DNA from 3 places in the Mesorhizobium sp. M1A.F.Ca.ET.072.01.1.1 genome. Region 3 is predicted to be linked to each of the others. Evidence: predicted binding sites of a transcription regulator. Region 3 holds the regulator's gene; each other region holds the start of a gene.

What was found. The regulator LexA, encoded in region 3, represses DNA repair genes until DNA is damaged. The targets are predictions, from matches to a motif close to TGTTCNNNNTGTGTTCNG.
Region 1: a site for LexA is predicted at 1,991-2,008, ahead of uvrA (excinuclease ABC subunit UvrA). Genes of this name have one in related genera too.
Region 2: a site for LexA is predicted at 2,724-2,741, ahead of dinB (DNA polymerase IV). Genes of this name have one in related genera too.

The regions. Positions count from the first base shown of each region.
Region 1 is NZ_RZSF01000271.1:3,183-8,503, forward strand. It holds gene EOA32_RS28000 (SRPBCC domain-containing protein) at 1-430, shown strand, start outside; gene EOA32_RS28005 (ATP-dependent Clp protease proteolytic subunit) at 454-1,059, shown strand; gene EOA32_RS28010 (hypothetical protein) at 1,141-1,407, shown strand; gene uvrA (excinuclease ABC subunit UvrA) at 2,157-5,078, shown strand; gene EOA32_RS28020 (GNAT family N-acetyltransferase) at 5,114-5,321, shown strand, end outside.
Region 2 is NZ_RZSF01000093.1:14,226-19,546, forward strand. It holds gene EOA32_RS15305 (SDR family oxidoreductase) at 1-281, shown strand, start outside; gene EOA32_RS15310 (aldose 1-epimerase) at 268-1,152, shown strand; gene dinB (DNA polymerase IV) at 1,388-2,650, opposite strand; gene EOA32_RS15320 (cupin domain-containing protein) at 3,013-3,393, opposite strand; gene EOA32_RS39260 (hypothetical protein) at 4,152-4,436, opposite strand; gene EOA32_RS15330 (hypothetical protein) at 4,920-5,156, shown strand; partial or broken gene EOA32_RS15335 (pilus assembly protein) at 5,181-5,321, opposite strand, start outside.
Region 3 is NZ_RZSF01000054.1:18,432-23,752, reverse strand. It holds gene gltX (glutamate--tRNA ligase) at 1-330, opposite strand, end outside; gene EOA32_RS10810 (ComEC/Rec2 family competence protein) at 433-2,886, shown strand; gene lexA (transcriptional repressor LexA) at 2,880-3,614, opposite strand; gene glp (gephyrin-like molybdotransferase Glp) at 3,730-4,935, opposite strand; gene moaC (cyclic pyranopterin monophosphate synthase MoaC) at 4,937-5,321, opposite strand, start outside.

The DNA.
Region 1 (5,321 bases), on a different contig from region 3:
CGATCCGCCGGAAAAAGTCTGGCGGGCGCTCACCGAGCCGGAACTGCTCGCCGCCTGGCTGATGCCCAACGACATCAAGCCAGCGATCGGCGAGCGCTTTGCCTTTGCCGGACCAAACGCGCCGATCGAGTGCGAAGTGCTCGAGGCCGAGCCCGGCAAGCTGCTGCGCTATTCCTGGCGCGAGCGACCGGGCGTGGACGCTGCCGACCGGCTACCGGCATTCGACGGTCCCATCTTCGACAGCATTGTCACCTTCACGCTCGCGCGCACGGTTTCCGGCGGCACGCATCTCAGCATCGTCCATGATGGTTTCGCGACGGTCGCGCAACCTGTCGTCGCCGTTTCCGGCGCCGGCTGCGGGATTTCGCTCCACGCGCGCAAGAGCCCAGCTGCCGCCAACGCGCCAAGCATGATGCTGCGCGCGGCTTGACCAAAGAACCGAGGAGATCTGCGATGAGCGCCTTTGCCAATCTCGTGCCGATGGTGATCGAGCAGTCGAGCCGCGGCGAACGCGCCTTCGACATTTTCTCGCGGCTGCTGCGCGAACGCATCGTTTTCATCAACGGCGAGATCAATGACGGCGTGTCGGCGCTGGTCTGCGCGCAGCTCCTGTCGCTGGAATCGGACCATCCCGACAAGGAGATATCGATCTACATCAACTCGCCGGGCGGCGTGGTGACCAGCGGCTTCGCCATCTACGACACCATGCAGTACATCTCCTGCCCGGTGTCGACGGTGTGCATGGGCTTTGCCGCCTCGATGGGTTCATTCCTGTTGATGGCAGGCTCGCCCGGTCGGCGCATCGCGCTGCCCAACACCAGGATCGTGCTGCATCAGCCGCTCGGCGGCTTCCAGGGCCAGGCCTCCGACATCCAGCGCCACGCCGAGGACATCCTGCGCACCAAGCGCCACATGACGGAACTTTACGCCAAGCATTGCGGCCGGACCTATGACGAGGTCGAGCGCACGCTCGACCGCGACTATTTCATGACCGCCGAGGAAGCGAAGGCCTGGGGCCTCGTCGACCATGTCTACGACACGCGCAAGAAGGCGGCCTGACCGCGCGGCAAATTGATTGCGGCGCGTCTGGCCTCGCCTTCGGCGCGCCTCTATAGTTCGCGCATGATCCGAGCGCGTTCCTTGACGAATCTGGGTTTTGCCGTTGTCGCAGTCGCCGGCGTGCTTGCGGTCGGCACCGCCGCTTTTGCAGACGACAATTCGACACAAAAACTGCCCGGCGTGAGCAGCGACTACCGCATCGCCAAGCCCGCGCCGCAGCCCGAGCCTGACGACGCACTGCCAGCCGGCAGCAACGGCACGTTCAAGATCGGCGACACCGATGTCAGGATTTCGGGCAGCATAACCATCGACATGGCAACGGGTGGCATCAGGCCTCCCAACCACTGAAGCTTACCCCGCATTGCCGACGCCAGCGACGGACCTCCGGCTCGCAAAATGCAAGCCCCGCCACTGCTTCCGCAGGTGGACGGGGCTTTCATGGATCTGAAACCCAATTTTAGCCGGGAGTGGACTGCCGGCGTTCTGTTTCGGATGCAACGCGGCTTTCAGCCGACGATCCGACTATGGTCTCTGATTGTAGGAATCGGCAGGTCACGTTTTTCGGGAGGCGCTCACGCCTACCCTGGCACTATGCCCGCCGCGGCTCCATCGCTTCGTGGAGCCTCAAGGGACTGTCCGGTGGCGTCATGCTCCGCTCCTGGTCCGTTGTGGCAATGTCGTCCGAAGCGCAAATCGCTGAAGCCTGCGGCGTCTCGCAGGCCACCTCTGGGTGACGAGGCCATCGACAGACGGCCGGCTTCGTTGACGCCTTTGAGACTGCCCCCATGGGTCCGAGACGTCAACCGTTGAAGAGCCGGTTACAGAAAAATGTGATCGATCGGAGGTTACGTCCAGGTAAGTCGAATGCCTTCGACTGATCGGTCGCGACGGTTTTTGCAGCCGCTGTTTCCACAGCGCTTTGTCAGGAGGGTGTTCGGCCTTTGTTCTTTCCGCTTGCCCGCTCGCGCGAAAGGCGGTTAAACGCTTTGGTCGAGATTGTGGCGTCTCTCGACGCGGCGACGAGATTACCTACATAGGGGATGGCCGGGACAAACCCGCCAATCCAGCAAATTCCAGACCTGAGGCGGCGACCGGCGATGGCCGACCAAAAATATCTTTCCATTCGCGGCGCGCGCGAACACAATCTCAAGAATGTCGATCTCGACCTGCCGCGCGACAGCCTGATCGTCATGACCGGCCTGTCGGGATCCGGCAAGTCGTCGCTTGCCTTCGACACCATCTATGCCGAGGGTCAGCGTCGCTATGTCGAAAGCCTTTCGGCCTATGCCCGCCAGTTCCTGGAAATGATGCAGAAGCCGGATGTCGACCAGATCGACGGCTTGTCTCCCGCCATCTCGATCGAGCAGAAGACGACGTCGCGCAACCCGCGCTCGACAGTCGGCACCGTCACCGAAATCTACGACTATATGCGCCTGCTCTTCGCCCGCGTCGGCATTCCCTATTCGCCGGCCACCGGCCTGCCGATCGAAAGCCAGACGGTCAGCCAGATGGTTGACCGCGTGCTGGCGCTGGACGAGGGCACGCGTCTCTACCTGCTGGCGCCGATCGTGCGCGGCCGCAAGGGCGAATACCGCAAGGAACTTCTGGAGCTGCAGAAGAAGGGTTTCCAGCGCGTCAAGGTTGACGGCGTTTTCTACGAGATCGCCGACGTGCCGGCGCTGGACAAGAAATATAAGCACGACATCGACGTGGTCGTCGACCGTATCGTCGTTCGCGGCGATCTGGCGACGCGGCTTGCGGATTCGATGGAGACGGCGCTGAAGCTCGCCGACGGGCTTGTGGTGGCCGAGTTCGCCGACAAGCCGCTCGACGCCAGCCAGACGGGCGAGGACTCGGTCAACAAGTCGAAGAACGAGACGCATGAGCGCATCATGTTCTCGGAAAAATTCGCCTGCCCGGTGTCCGGCTTCACCATTCCCGAGATCGAGCCCAGGCTGTTCTCCTTCAACAATCCGTTCGGCGCCTGCCCGACCTGCGACGGCCTCGGCAGCCAGCGCGCCATCGACGCCAACCTCATTGTGCCGGACGAGAATGTCTCGCTGCGCGACGGCGCCATCAGCCCGTGGGCGAAATCGACCTCGCCCTATTACGCGCAGACGCTTGAGGCCTTGGGCAAGGCCTATGGCTTCAAGCTCGGCGACAAGTTCAAGGATCTGAGCGCCGAGGCGCAGCAGGCGGTGCTGCACGGCACGGGCGAGCGCGAGATCACCTTCCAGTATGACGACGGCCTGCGCTCCTACAAAACGATCAAGACTTTCGAGGGCGTCATCCCCAACCTCGACCGGCGCTGGAAGGAAACGGAATCGGCCTGGATGCGCGAGGAGATCGAGCGCTTCATGTCGGCCACCCCCTGCCCCGCCTGCAACGGCTACCGGCTGAAGCCGGAAGCGCTCTCGGTCAAGATCGCCGGCAGGCACATCGGCGAGGTCACGGAGCTGTCGATCCGCAAGGCCGACCGGTGGTTCACCGATCTGCCGGCGCAGCTCAACGAGAAGCAGAATGAGATCGCCGTCCGGGTGCTGAAGGAAATCCGCGAGCGCCTGCGTTTCTTGAACGATGTCGGCCTCGACTATCTGACGTTGTCGCGCAATTCCGGCACGCTGTCGGGCGGCGAGAGCCAGCGCATTCGTTTGGCTTCGCAGATCGGCTCCGGCTTGACGGGCGTGCTCTACGTGCTGGACGAGCCGTCTATCGGTCTGCACCAACGCGACAATGCGCGCCTGCTCGATACGCTGAAGCACCTGCGCGACATCGGCAACACGGTGATCGTCGTCGAGCATGACGAGGACGCCATCCTGCATGCCGACTATGTCGTCGATATCGGCCCCGCCGCCGGCATCCATGGCGGTGAGATCATCGCGCAAGGCACGCCGCAGCAGATCATGGCGACGCCCGCCTCGATCACCGGCAAGTATTTGTCGGGCGAGCTCGAGGTCGCGACGCCGGCGGTGCGCCGCGAGGCGAAAAAGAACCGGCGTATCAAGGTCATCGGCGCGCGCGGCAACAATTTGAAGAACGTCACGGCGGAGATCCCGCTCGGCACTTTCACCTGCGTCACCGGCGTCTCCGGCGGCGGCAAGTCGACCTTCCTGATCGAGACGCTGTTCAAGGCGGCCTCACGCCGCATCATGGGCTCGCGCGAGCATCCGGCCGAGCATGATCGCATCGAAGGCCTGGAGTTCCTCGACAAGGTCATCGATATCGACCAGTCGCCGATCGGCCGCACGCCACGCTCCAACCCCGCCACTTATACCGGCGCCTTCACGCCGATCCGCGATTGGTTCGCCGGTCTGCCGGAGGCTAAGGCGCGCGGCTATCAGCCGGGCCGTTTCTCCTTCAACGTCAAGGGCGGCCGCTGCGAGGCGTGCCAGGGCGACGGCGTCATCAAGATCGAGATGCACTTCCTGCCCGACGTCTACGTCACTTGCGACGTCTGTCATGGCAAGCGCTACAACCGCGAGACGCTGGACGTGCTGTTCAAGGGCAAGTCGATCGCCGACGTGCTCGACATGACGGTCGAGGAAGGCGTCGAGTTCTTCTCGGCGGTGCCCGGCGTGCGCGACAAGCTCGATACGCTGAAGCAGGTCGGGCTCGGCTACATCCATATCGGCCAGCAGGCCACGACGCTGTCCGGCGGCGAGGCGCAGCGCATCAAGCTGGCCAAGGAACTGTCGCGCAAGGCGACCGGTAAGACGCTCTACATCCTCGACGAGCCGACCACCGGCCTGCATTTCCACGACGTCGCCAAGCTGCTCGAAGTGCTGCATGAGCTGGTCGACCAGGGCAACACGGTGGTGGTGATCGAGCACAATCTCGAAGTCATCAAGACAGCCGACTGGGTGCTCGACCTCGGCCCCGAGGGCGGCGACGGTGGCGGCGAGCTGGTCGCCTCCGGCACCCCGGAAGCGATCGTGCGCGAAAAGCGCAGCTACACCGGCCAGTTCCTGAAGGAGCTTCTGGAGCGGCGCCCCGGGGGCAAGCGCGAAGCGGCCGAGTGAGCGAGTGGGTCGGCAAGCGTTTGGAACAGTCTCAAATGAAGATCAGGCAAGCGCTTGCAGGTGATCTCCAAGCTGTCGTCGCGATAACCACGGACGCCTACGCCCCCTATACCGCCCTGTTCGGCGCGCCACCGATCCCGGTGACCGAGGACTATGCACCCCGCATTGCGCGCGGCGAGGTCTGGCTGCTGGAGGATGGTTCCGATCTGGCCGGGCTGCTTGTCCTCGAGCGGCACGACGATC
Region 2 (5,321 bases), on a different contig from region 3:
CCTCGAAGGGCGCCATGCTCGGGCTCACCAAGTCGCTGGCGCGTGAGCTCGGGCCGCATGGCATCCGCGTCAACGCCGTGTCGCCGGGCGCGGTGGTCTCGGAGGCGGAGGCGCGCGTCTTCGGCGACCGGTTGAAGCAGTACAATGACTGGGTCCTCGAGAACCAAAGCCTCAAGACGCGCATCGAGCCTGAGAACGTCGCCGAGCTCGTGCTGTTCCTCGTCTCACCCGCCTCCGACATGATCAGCGGCCAGAACATCGCCATCGATGGCGGCTGGTGAGGATATGGCCGGCGCGGTCGAGCTGAACGACGGGCAGGCGAGGCTGGTCCTGGCGCCGAAGAAGGGCGCGGCGATCGCGCGCTATGACGCGCTGGTGATCGGCAGCGCGCCGGTTCCGCTGCTGAAGCCCGGCGATGGCACCGGCACGTCCGGCTGCCAGCTCCTGGTGCCGTGGTCGAACCGCATCTCCGGCGGCGGCTTCACTTTCGACGGCCGCTTCCACGCCGTCGCGCCGAACGTTCCGGGCGAAGCCTTTCCGATCCACGGCGACGGTTTCCAGAAACCGTGGCGGCTTGCCCGCCGCACGGACACCGAGGCGGATCTGGTGCTCGACGATGGCGCGATCGGTCCTTACCGCTATGCGGCCTCCGTGACCTATGCGCTGCAGGACGGCGCGTTGGAGGCGCAGCTGACGGTGGAAAACCGCGCCGGCATGCGCCTGCCTTACGGCCTCGGTTTCCATCCCTGGTTCCCGCGCGGCGACACAACCCTGCTCGGGGCCAAGGCCGGGCGCGTCTGGCTGGAGGACGAGCGCCATTTGCCAGTCGGCGTGGTGCCCGTGAGCGAGCGCCCGGCCTGGGATTTCTCGCGCTCCATCCCGCTGCCGTGGGACTGGGTCAACAACGCCTTCGACGGCTGGAATCGTCGCGCCTCGATCACGCAGCTCGAGGATGGGATCAGGATCACGCTCACCGCCTCGCCGGAGCTTGGCGTCTATATCCTCTATTCGCCGTCATCCGAGGCCGGGTTCTTCTGCTTCGAGCCGGTCTCGCACCCGGTCGATGCGCATCACGGCGAAGGGCTGACGGTGCTTGAAGATGGGGACTCGATGAGCGCGACGATGCGGCTGGACTGGGCTGTGGCGGGTTGAGGGCAGCCGACCGGGCGCGTGATCTCCCCCCTTGAGGGGGAGATGGCCGGCAGGCCAGAGAGGGGCGTCTCACATAGATCGCCAGCATTGTCTTCGTCGCCGAAGACGCCGGCGCTTCACGCGCGGCGACGCCCTCTGTCGCCTTCGGCGACATCTCCCCACAAGGGGGAGATCGGACGGCGCGTCGGCTTTCGCCAATCTCCAGCGCCGCAGAGCAGATGCCGAAGCACCTCCCTCACAGCTCCTTCTCCGCCAGCTCCCTGAATTCATCCGGCACCGAGCGCGCTGCTTGCAGCGCGACGGTGCCGTAGCCGACGGCCTGCTTGCCGAAGCGCTGGCGGATCTTGTCTATGGCGCGGTCGGCGCCGAAGCGGGCGAGGCCTTTGCGGCTGCCGGGCTTCAGCTTCTCGTCCGCCAGGCCGAGCGGCAGTTCGAGCTGCAGCTTGGCATGCTCTTCCAGATGCGAGACCGAGATCGCCAGCAGCGAGATTTCCCGTTCGCCAGGGTGAGCGGCGAGCACGCCTCTGACCAGCTCTTCCGCGACGTCAGCGAGCATGGTCGTCGCCTGGATCGGTTGCTCCAGCGTCACCGAGCGGGTGACCGCGCGCATGTCGGCAAAGCGCACGCGCACCGTCACCGTGCGGCCGGGCCGGTCCTTGGCGCGCAGGCGGCTGGCGACGCGATCGGCGAGCTGCAGGAGCGTCGGCACGAAGACGCGCGGCAGCGCCGGTTTGCGCCCCAGCGCCGACTGCGCGCCGGCGGAATGGGCGCGGCGATGCGTCTCCAGCCGGCGCGGGTCGCGGTTCCAGGCAAGGGCCGCGAGCTTCTGGCCGGCGGCATGGCCGATCAGCCGCTCCAGCGCGCCGCTATGCGTGCGCGCCAATTGCCCGATGGTCTCGACTCCGATCTCGGCGAGCCGCGCTTTGGTTGCCGGACCGACGCCCCACATCAGCGACACCGGCAAATCGTGCAGGAAGGAAAGCTCGGTGCCGGGCTCGACCACCACCAGGCCGTCGGGCTTGGCCACCTGCGAGGCGATCTTGGCGAGATGCTTCGTCCGGGCCACGCCGATCGAGATCGGCAGGCCGAGCTCGCTCTTCACGCGGCGGCGGATGGTTCGCGCAATTTCGTCCGGCGGTCCGAACAGATGCGTGCAGCCGGCGACATCGGCGAAAGCCTCGTCGATCGAGATGCGCTCGACCAGCGGCGTGAAATCGTCGAGCACCTTGATCGCGGCGTCGCCGAGACGCTGGTATTCGCCGAAGCGGCCGCCGACGAAGATGAGCTGCGGACAGAGCTCCCGCGCCCTGCGGCCGGGCATGCCGCCGCGCACGCCAAAAATCTTCGCCTCATAAGAAGCGGCAAGCACTACGCCGCCGCCGACTGCGATCGGCTTGCCGCGCAGCGACGGGTCGAGCAGTTGCTCGACCGAGGCGTAGAAGGCGTCGAGATCAGCATGCAGGATGGTAGCGGCCGAAGCGGCGTTCGTGGCGGCCATCGCGCTCCCGGCTCCATCCATCCGCTTTTCGGCAACGCAGCATTAGCAGCAACTGTTGTAAGCGGTAATGCGTGTGAACATAAAGAGAACAAAAGGAGTTTCCTGTCAAGCCGGCCAGCTGGGGATGAGAACATCTGCAACCCGTCACAACCAAGGGCTTTGACCGGTTGCGCCGGTGTGCTCCCCTTTGACGGGTTGACCGCGAGACCAGAGAGGGGCGCGAAGGATCGCGGCCCAAAACTGCGTCATGCTAGGACGAAGTCAGGAGCCGAGCGACGCGCGAAGACCAGGATGACGAAGTGCGGCCGAGCCGGAGCACCGCCCCTCCGATCTTCTGGCCGTCCCTTCGCCGACAGCCGCCGCTAGGCCGGCTTGGCGTATTGCTCGGCGCTCAGCACCTCGATGCATTGGAACGGCTCATTGCCTTCCACCCAGGCGTCATGCCCGGGCGGGATGGTATAGGACGTGCCGGCCTCGAAGGTCTTCTGCGTCCCGTCGTCCATGAGTATGGTAATTGTTCCGGACACGACATAGCCGACATGCGAGACTTGGCAGCTGTCGGTCTTGACCACCGGCTTCACGCATTCGGACCATTTCCAGCCCGGCTCCATGTTGAGCCGCCCGAGCGTATAGCCCGGCAGCCGCACCACTTCGACGCGGGTCTTGGCGGGCGAGCGAACCTCGTCGGGATTGTTATGCGACTTGGATTCGAGCCTGGTGACCTTCATTGCAGCTTCGGCCATGGCATCCTCCCATTTCCAAGGATTGCAAGCGGGGCCTGACGCGCGATCGTCGGCGACCGCCGCTGGATTGATACGCCTTTCAATGAATGATTGCTAATGTAATTGCCGGGCGCGGCGCGAAATCGATTTTGCCGCGCAGGCCCTATTGCAAGCACGCTCTGCCGGTGTTTTGCTGTTCCTTGCGCCTGGCACGACGGTGGTTGAGGGGCCACCCCGTTTCTCGCCCCTTGGGGAGAATCCTGTGAACCCTCGGCAAGTGAATTTCGCCAATAGTGCCGCGGCAAAGCCAGGCTCCGTCCACGAAAGTCCATCTTTATTTCCGCTTGCGGGCGCGCGCTCACCGCGCCCATCGAAACCGCCATAGGCGAGGCCAAGCCGGGTGGAAGGCGATACTCGAAAAATCAGAAAAACTGGGAGGAATCGATGCTTCATCAGGTAGGAAAAACGGAAACCCGTCCGCCGGTCGGGGCAGTGCGCCGCACTCCGCCGGCGCTTCGCCAGTGCTGCGACAACTATATCTGTCCGACCTGCGACCAAGTCGTCGAACTGACGGACTTCCGCCAGGTCGTCTGGCATCAAAGGCCGGGCCATCGGCCGATGGAATTGGATGACTGAGCGGACCTGCCGGAGACAAAAAGGGCCCGAGAAAAGAGGGCCCGAGAGAAAAAGGGCCCGCGCCTTCCAGAGGAATGCGCGGGCCGAAGCTGGAGTAGCCATTCGATAAACGCGCAACCGGCCTACCGGTTGCGCCAGGCGGATCAACCGCCGTTGGCCGGAGCCGGGGCCGGAGCCGGAGCGGCAGGCGCGGGTGCCGGCGTCGTCGACGGAGCCGCAGGCGTCTCCACCTTGGGCGCCTCGACCTTCGGCGCATCGAGCTTCACATTGACATCCGTCGATCCGCCACCGCCGGTGCGGCCACCGACATTGATGATGCCGGTAAAGAACAGCAGGGCCACGATCGCGATGATGGCAAGAACGATCGCCACTGCTGTGCCGGCGCCGCCCCCGCCACTGGTGTTTACAACTGTAGGTCTGTCGGCCATGGTTTCCTCTCCTCTGCCGATTGGGATGTCGTGGCAACGGCGCCAAAGCTGGAATGTTCCTGCTTTCGGGCCACGGTCCCTTGTCAGGCGGGACCTGAGGCCGCACCTTTGAGCGCAGAGGTCCGAATGGGCGATTTCTGGAAACAAGTAGGCCCACAACTCATTGTGGCACAACCGTCGAGTAACGTCCCTTCATCGGCGGTTTGAAAGTGGAGTTGCCCGCCATTTCCTGCGATGTGGCGGGCAACTCCCACAATCCCGCAGTCTGCCGAGATTCGCGAACCTGTTCGCCGCGCTTTTGCCGGTCGATCCAAACGACCACAGGCGTGCGCGACGTACTTTTATGCTCTGCCTGCCGCTTCGCTCGATCTCAGCGCGGGCCGCCCAGGCTGTCGCCAAATCATGATGCACCACTCCGAGCGGAACCCGGCCGCCCGTCACGCCGTTGACTTCCGCGAAGGGATCCTGTGGGCGGAGGCCGCCATGGACAGCTTCGAACTGATCGATCTTCTCTGCGTCGTCGACGCCTGCGCCAGCGATGGCGCGGCTGGGCGCCTTGTTTCGATGTCGAGAGCCGTCGAGGAACTGCGCGTCTTGACCGGTGACTTCGTCTCATCCGACGAAGCGGCGGCGAACGCGTTGAGCCAGGTGGCGCTGCAGCGCGGCTGCGCGGTGTTGTTCGACGAACAGCCCGGCGCCGATATCGTCGGCGAGTACTGATTTCCCCTCGACGGAAGAGCGGCGCTATTTCGCCAGGGTGATCATCCTGCCGGCATACATCTCGCGATTGCCGAGCTCGGCCGCGCAGTCCGATTTCACCGCCGAGTTTCCGGTCATGCCTACGGTATTGCCGACCAGCCGCAGGCAATTGCCCTGCGCGTTCAT
Region 3 (5,321 bases):
CATCGCCTCCAGCTCGGCAGGCGTCTCATAGCTGAAATAGGCCTTGCCCAGCCGTACGAGCTCCTCTGCCACCTCACGGTGGCGCGGCGCGCGCTCGAACTGCGACACGGCCTCGCCGTCCCATGAGAGGCCGAGCCAGGTCAGCCCGTCCAGGATAGCGGCCGTCGCCGCTTCGGTGGAGCGCTCGCGGTCGGTGTCCTCGATGCGCAGCAGCATCGTGCCGCCCGTGTGCCTGGCGTAGAGCCAGTTGAACAGCGCCGTGCGCGCGCCGCCGATGTGCAAATAGCCGGTGGGCGAGGGGGCAAAGCGGGTGACGACCTTGTCGGACATGGAACTCTCGGAAGAAGCACTGAAGCGGGCATGTTTGCGCGGACTTTCGCGCGGTGGGCGTTCATGTAGCATAGGAGGTCTGGGGCGCAAGGGGCAGACCCGATGGCTGGACGTGGCCGGGGTGCGGAGGAGGGCGAGGAGACGACGGCTGGCGTGAGCGAGCGCCTGCTGTTTGCCGCCACCGTGCCTGCCGAGGCTGTACCGGTTTTGGTTCCAGTGCCGCGTCCGGCCGCCGAAATTTTGCCGCCGGACGGCGATGCTTCGCTACAAGCTCGTCCGCCGGCAGCCATCGACTTAATCCGCAGGCGGTTCCGCCGTGCCTCGTTTTCCGCGTTTCGCCGGGGTGTGGCCGAGGCAGCCTCCACCGAGCTCGACCGCGGCATCGGCTTCCTGCTGGTGCCGGTGTTCCTGGCCGCCGGCGTGATACTCTATTATTCCTTGAGCGCCGAGCCGGATCTTTACCGACCGCTGGCGGCGGTGGCGCTGATGGCTCTATGCGCGGCCGTTTCGCGTCCCTGGCTGAAGACACACCTGGTCTTTATGGCGGCTCTGTTTTGCGCGCTGGGCTTCGTCGCCGCGAAGGTCGAGACCTGGCGCGCCGCAACACCGATGCTCGGCTCCGAAATCCAGACGCGGCTGACAGGCCGCGTCGCCGTCGCCGAGGAAATGGCCAATGGCCGCGTCAGGCTGACCATCGATCTCGTCTCGACAGCGCATCCAAAGCTGCGCTACGCGCCGGATCGCGTCAGGCTCTCGGCACGCAGGATCCCGGCCGGCATGAAGGCCGGATCGCTGGTTACGGGTTACGCACGGCTCCTGCCGCCGACCGGGCCGGTCCGTCCCGAAAGCTATGATTTTTCCTTCGACAGCTATTTTTCCGGCATCGGCGGCAGCGGATTTTTCCTCGGCGACCCGAAAGTCATTTCGCCAACGGACCCGATCGCTCAGACGAGCATCGCCTCGGCCATCGAGAACGCGCGCGAAAACATTGCCGACCACATCAGAAGCACCGTCGGCGGACCCGAAGGCGAAATTGCCGCCGCACTGATCGTCGGCGTGCGCGCCGGCATTCCGGAGGACATCAACGAGGCGATGCGGCGGACCGGCATCTATCACATCATCTCGATTTCGGGCCTGCACATGGCGCTGGTCGCCGGCACGGTCATGCTTCTGCTGCGCGGCGCCTTTGCGCTGTTCCCGGATTTTTCGTCACGCCGGCCGGTGAAGAAACATGCCGCGGCAATCGCGCTTATGTCGATCGCCGCCTATCTCGTCATCTCCGGCGTGGTGGTCGCCGCCGAGCGAAGCTTCATCATGCTGGCCGTCATGCTGATCGCCGTGCTTTTTGACCGCGCCGCGCTGACGATGCGCAACTTGGCGATCTCGGCCATCGCCGTCATTCTGGTGTCGCCGCATGAAGTGGTTGGCCCGAGCTTTCAGATGTCGTTCGCGGCAACCGCCGCTCTTGTCGGCGCCTATGCCGGCTGGTCCGACTACCGCGCCGGCAAGGTGAGAGCGCCGCCGGCAAAGCGTTCGTTCCTGCGGTTCATGTCGCATAAACTGGCAGTCGGAGCAGGTGGCGCCGCAATGACGTCGATCATTGCCGGAAGTGCCACAGCGCTGTTTGCCATCTGGCATTTCCAGCGCGTCTCGCCGCTCAGCCTGCTGGCCAATCTCGCGATCATGCCGATCGTCACGGTCGTGATGTTTCTCGCCGTCGCCAGCGCGGTCATGATGCCGTTCGGCTTCGACGGGCCCTTCCTCTATTTGATGGGCAAGGGCCTGACGGCGATGATCGCGATCTCGGCGTGGCTTTCGGAGTGGTCGCCGGTCGATGCCGTGGGCCTGATCTCGATCCATTCGGTGCTGCTGGCGACGATCGCGCTCGTCATCGCCACGATGGCGACTACCTGGCTGAGGCTGGCCGCAATTCCTTTGGCAGTCGCGGCCGTCATGATCATCCCGCAGGTGCGCACGCCGGACCTGCTGATCTCGGAGGACGCGCATCTGGTGGCGATGCCGATCGGCGGCGGCGAACTCGCCGTCAATCGTGCCCGCTCCAACGAGTTCACCACCGATAACTGGAAACGCGCGCTCAAGGCCGAAACGATCGTGCCGCCGGAGACATTCGCCAAGGGCACGCTGGACATAGCCGATCCCGTCGACTTGCCGCCTGGATCGCCCTTTTACTGCACGGGCGATCTCTGCATTGGCCGGCATCCATCGGGCGCGATCGTCGCGCTCGCCGAGAACCGCGAAGCTTCCCGACCTGCCTGCGACTTTGCAGACCTCATCGTCATCAACGACGCCACGGCCTACAATCCCTGCCGCGATCCACGTATCCTCGTCGTCACCAAGCGGCAGCTCGCGCGCGACGGCAGTGCCGCCGTCTTCTTCGATCCGCAATCGGCGACGGCGCGAGCATCCATTCAATACGCCGTCGAAAAACCGTACCGCCCTTGGCACGAACAGCGGCGCTACTCGCGTGAGGCGAGGGGGTTAGCGCCTTACAAGAAGCCCGAGAAGCCGGAAGCCAAGCCGCAGCCCCCTCAGTAGCGGCGGATGAGCCCCACCAGCTTGCCTTGAACCTTGACGCGATCGGGACCAAAGATGCGGGTCTCATAGGCCGGATTGGCAGCCTCGAGCGCGATGGAGGCGCCCTTGCGGCGGAAGCGCTTCAGCGTCGCCTCCTCGTCGTCGACCAGCGCCACGACGATCTCCCCGGGGCTCGCAGTGCTGGCGTTGCGGATGATGACCGTATCACCATCGAAGATGCCGGCCTCGATCATCGAGTCGCCTTTGACCTCGAGCGCGTAGTGCTCGCCGCCCGCGATCATGTCCGGCGGCACTGTGATCGAATGCGTCTGGTGCTGGATGGCGTCGATCGGCACGCCGGCGGCAATGCGACCCATCACCGGGATGGAGACGGCTGAAACGGCGTCGTCGTCATTGCTGGGCGTCGGCGTGCGGGCGGGCGCCGCCGGTTTGATCTGGCGGCCGAGATTGCCTTGGCCACCCTGGATGACGCTCGGCGAGAATTTCTTCGCCGCATTGAGGCCGGGCGCGATCGAGTCAGGCAGGCGCAACACTTCGAGGGCACGCGCCCGGTTCGGCAGCCGGCGAATGAAACCGCGCTCCTCCAGCGCCGTGATCAGGCGGTGGATGCCCGATTTCGAGGCAAGGTCGAGCGCTTCCTTCATCTCGTCGAAAGACGGCGGAATGCCACTTTCCTTGAGCCGTTCATGGATGAACATCAGCAGTTCATGTTGTTTGCGCGTCAGCATGGCGGCCCCCATGGGTTCTGAAACCAGAATCGAAAAACAAACCCAGAACAAACACTATCTGTTCCAGTTGTGTTCCGCAACCGTTTAAAGTTTAGTGAATGTGTTGACGTTTTGTTCAGCGTAACATCAGAACGCTGCACTCCTCGCCGGCTTCAGCCGCCGGTGCGAAGGGTGGGCGCACGATCAGGCCATTGGCATCGGCGAGCAACCTCAACATCGAGGAATCCTGGATGCCGAACGGTGTTGCGATCAACGCCCCCGCATCTTCGCGGACCACGGCGCGCACATAGTCCTGCCTGAGATCGTTGGCGTGCATTGCGACGCCTAACCGGGCCGTGCGGATTTCCTGCCGGCAGGACCGGCCGCCCAGCCGCGCCAGAAGCGGCTTCAGGAACAGCTGCGAGCAGACCAGGCTTGCGACCGGATTGCCGGGCAGGCCGATGCAGCGAATGTCGCCGAGCCGGCCAAACATCAGCGGCTTGCCGGGACGCATGGCGATCTTCCAGAAGTCAAGCTGCATGCCTTCGCCGGTCAGCACGTCATGGATCAAGTCGTGGTCGCCGACGGAGGCGCCGCCAAGCGTGACGATGACGTCGGCGCCGGCCTTGACCGCCTTCTTGACCAGGGCCGCAATCGCGTCCTTGCGGTCGGCGGCGATGCCGAGGTCGAGCGCGCGCGCGCCGACCGACTGGGCCGTAGCTGTGACGCCATAGGCATTCGACGAGATGATCTGGTCGGGGCCGAGCGCGCTGCCCGGCGGCAGCAATTCGTCGCCGGTGGCGATGATGGCGAGCAGCGGCTGCCGCACCACGTTGAGACTCGGATGGTTGGCCGATGCCGCCAGCGAAAGCGCCGCCGGATCGAGCTGGCGGCCTTTTTCGAGGAGCAGGTCGCCCTCGCAGAAGTCGAGGCCGCGGCGACGGACGTTTCGTCCCTCCGCGGTCGGCTCGGTCACTTCGATGCCGCCGCCGCCGAGATCGCGGACATTCTCCTGGATAACGATGGTATCGGCGCCTTCGGGGAGCGGCGCGCCGGTGAAGATGCGCACGGCCTCGCCCTTGCCGACAGAGCCGGTGAAGCCACGCCCGGCGGGGGCCATGCCGATCACGGAGAGCCGGGCCGGCGCCGAGGCTACGTCGGCGGCCCGTACGGCGTAGCCGTCCATCGCCGACGCATTGAAGGGCGGCTGGGTGCGCAGAGCCACCACGGGGTCGGCCAGGACCCGGCCGGCCGCGTCGGCCAGCGGCACGCTTTCGCCTGGCAGCGCGGTCGCGCCGTCCAACAGGCGTTGGAGCGCCTCGGCGACCGGAAGCAAAGCCATGCTAAGGACCTGCCTTGTAGTCGCCCGACTTGCCGCCGGTCTTCTCGACCAGCCTGATGCCGGAAATTGCCATGGCGCGGTCCGCTGCCTTGGCCATGTCGTAGATGGTGAGGCAGGCAACCGACGCCGCGGTCAGCGCCTCCATTTCGACCCCGGTCTTGCCGGTAACCCTGGCAAGCGCGGTGACCCTCAGGCCGGGAAGCGCGTGATCGGGCTCGATCTCGACGGCAACCTTGGTCAGAAGGAGGGGATGGCAAAGCGGGATGAGCTCATGCGTCTTCTTGGCCGCCATGATGCCGGCGAGGCGCGCCGTGCCAAGCACGTCGCCTTTCTTGGCGTCGCCGGCCAGGATCATCTCCAGCGTTTCCGGCTGCATGGTGACATAC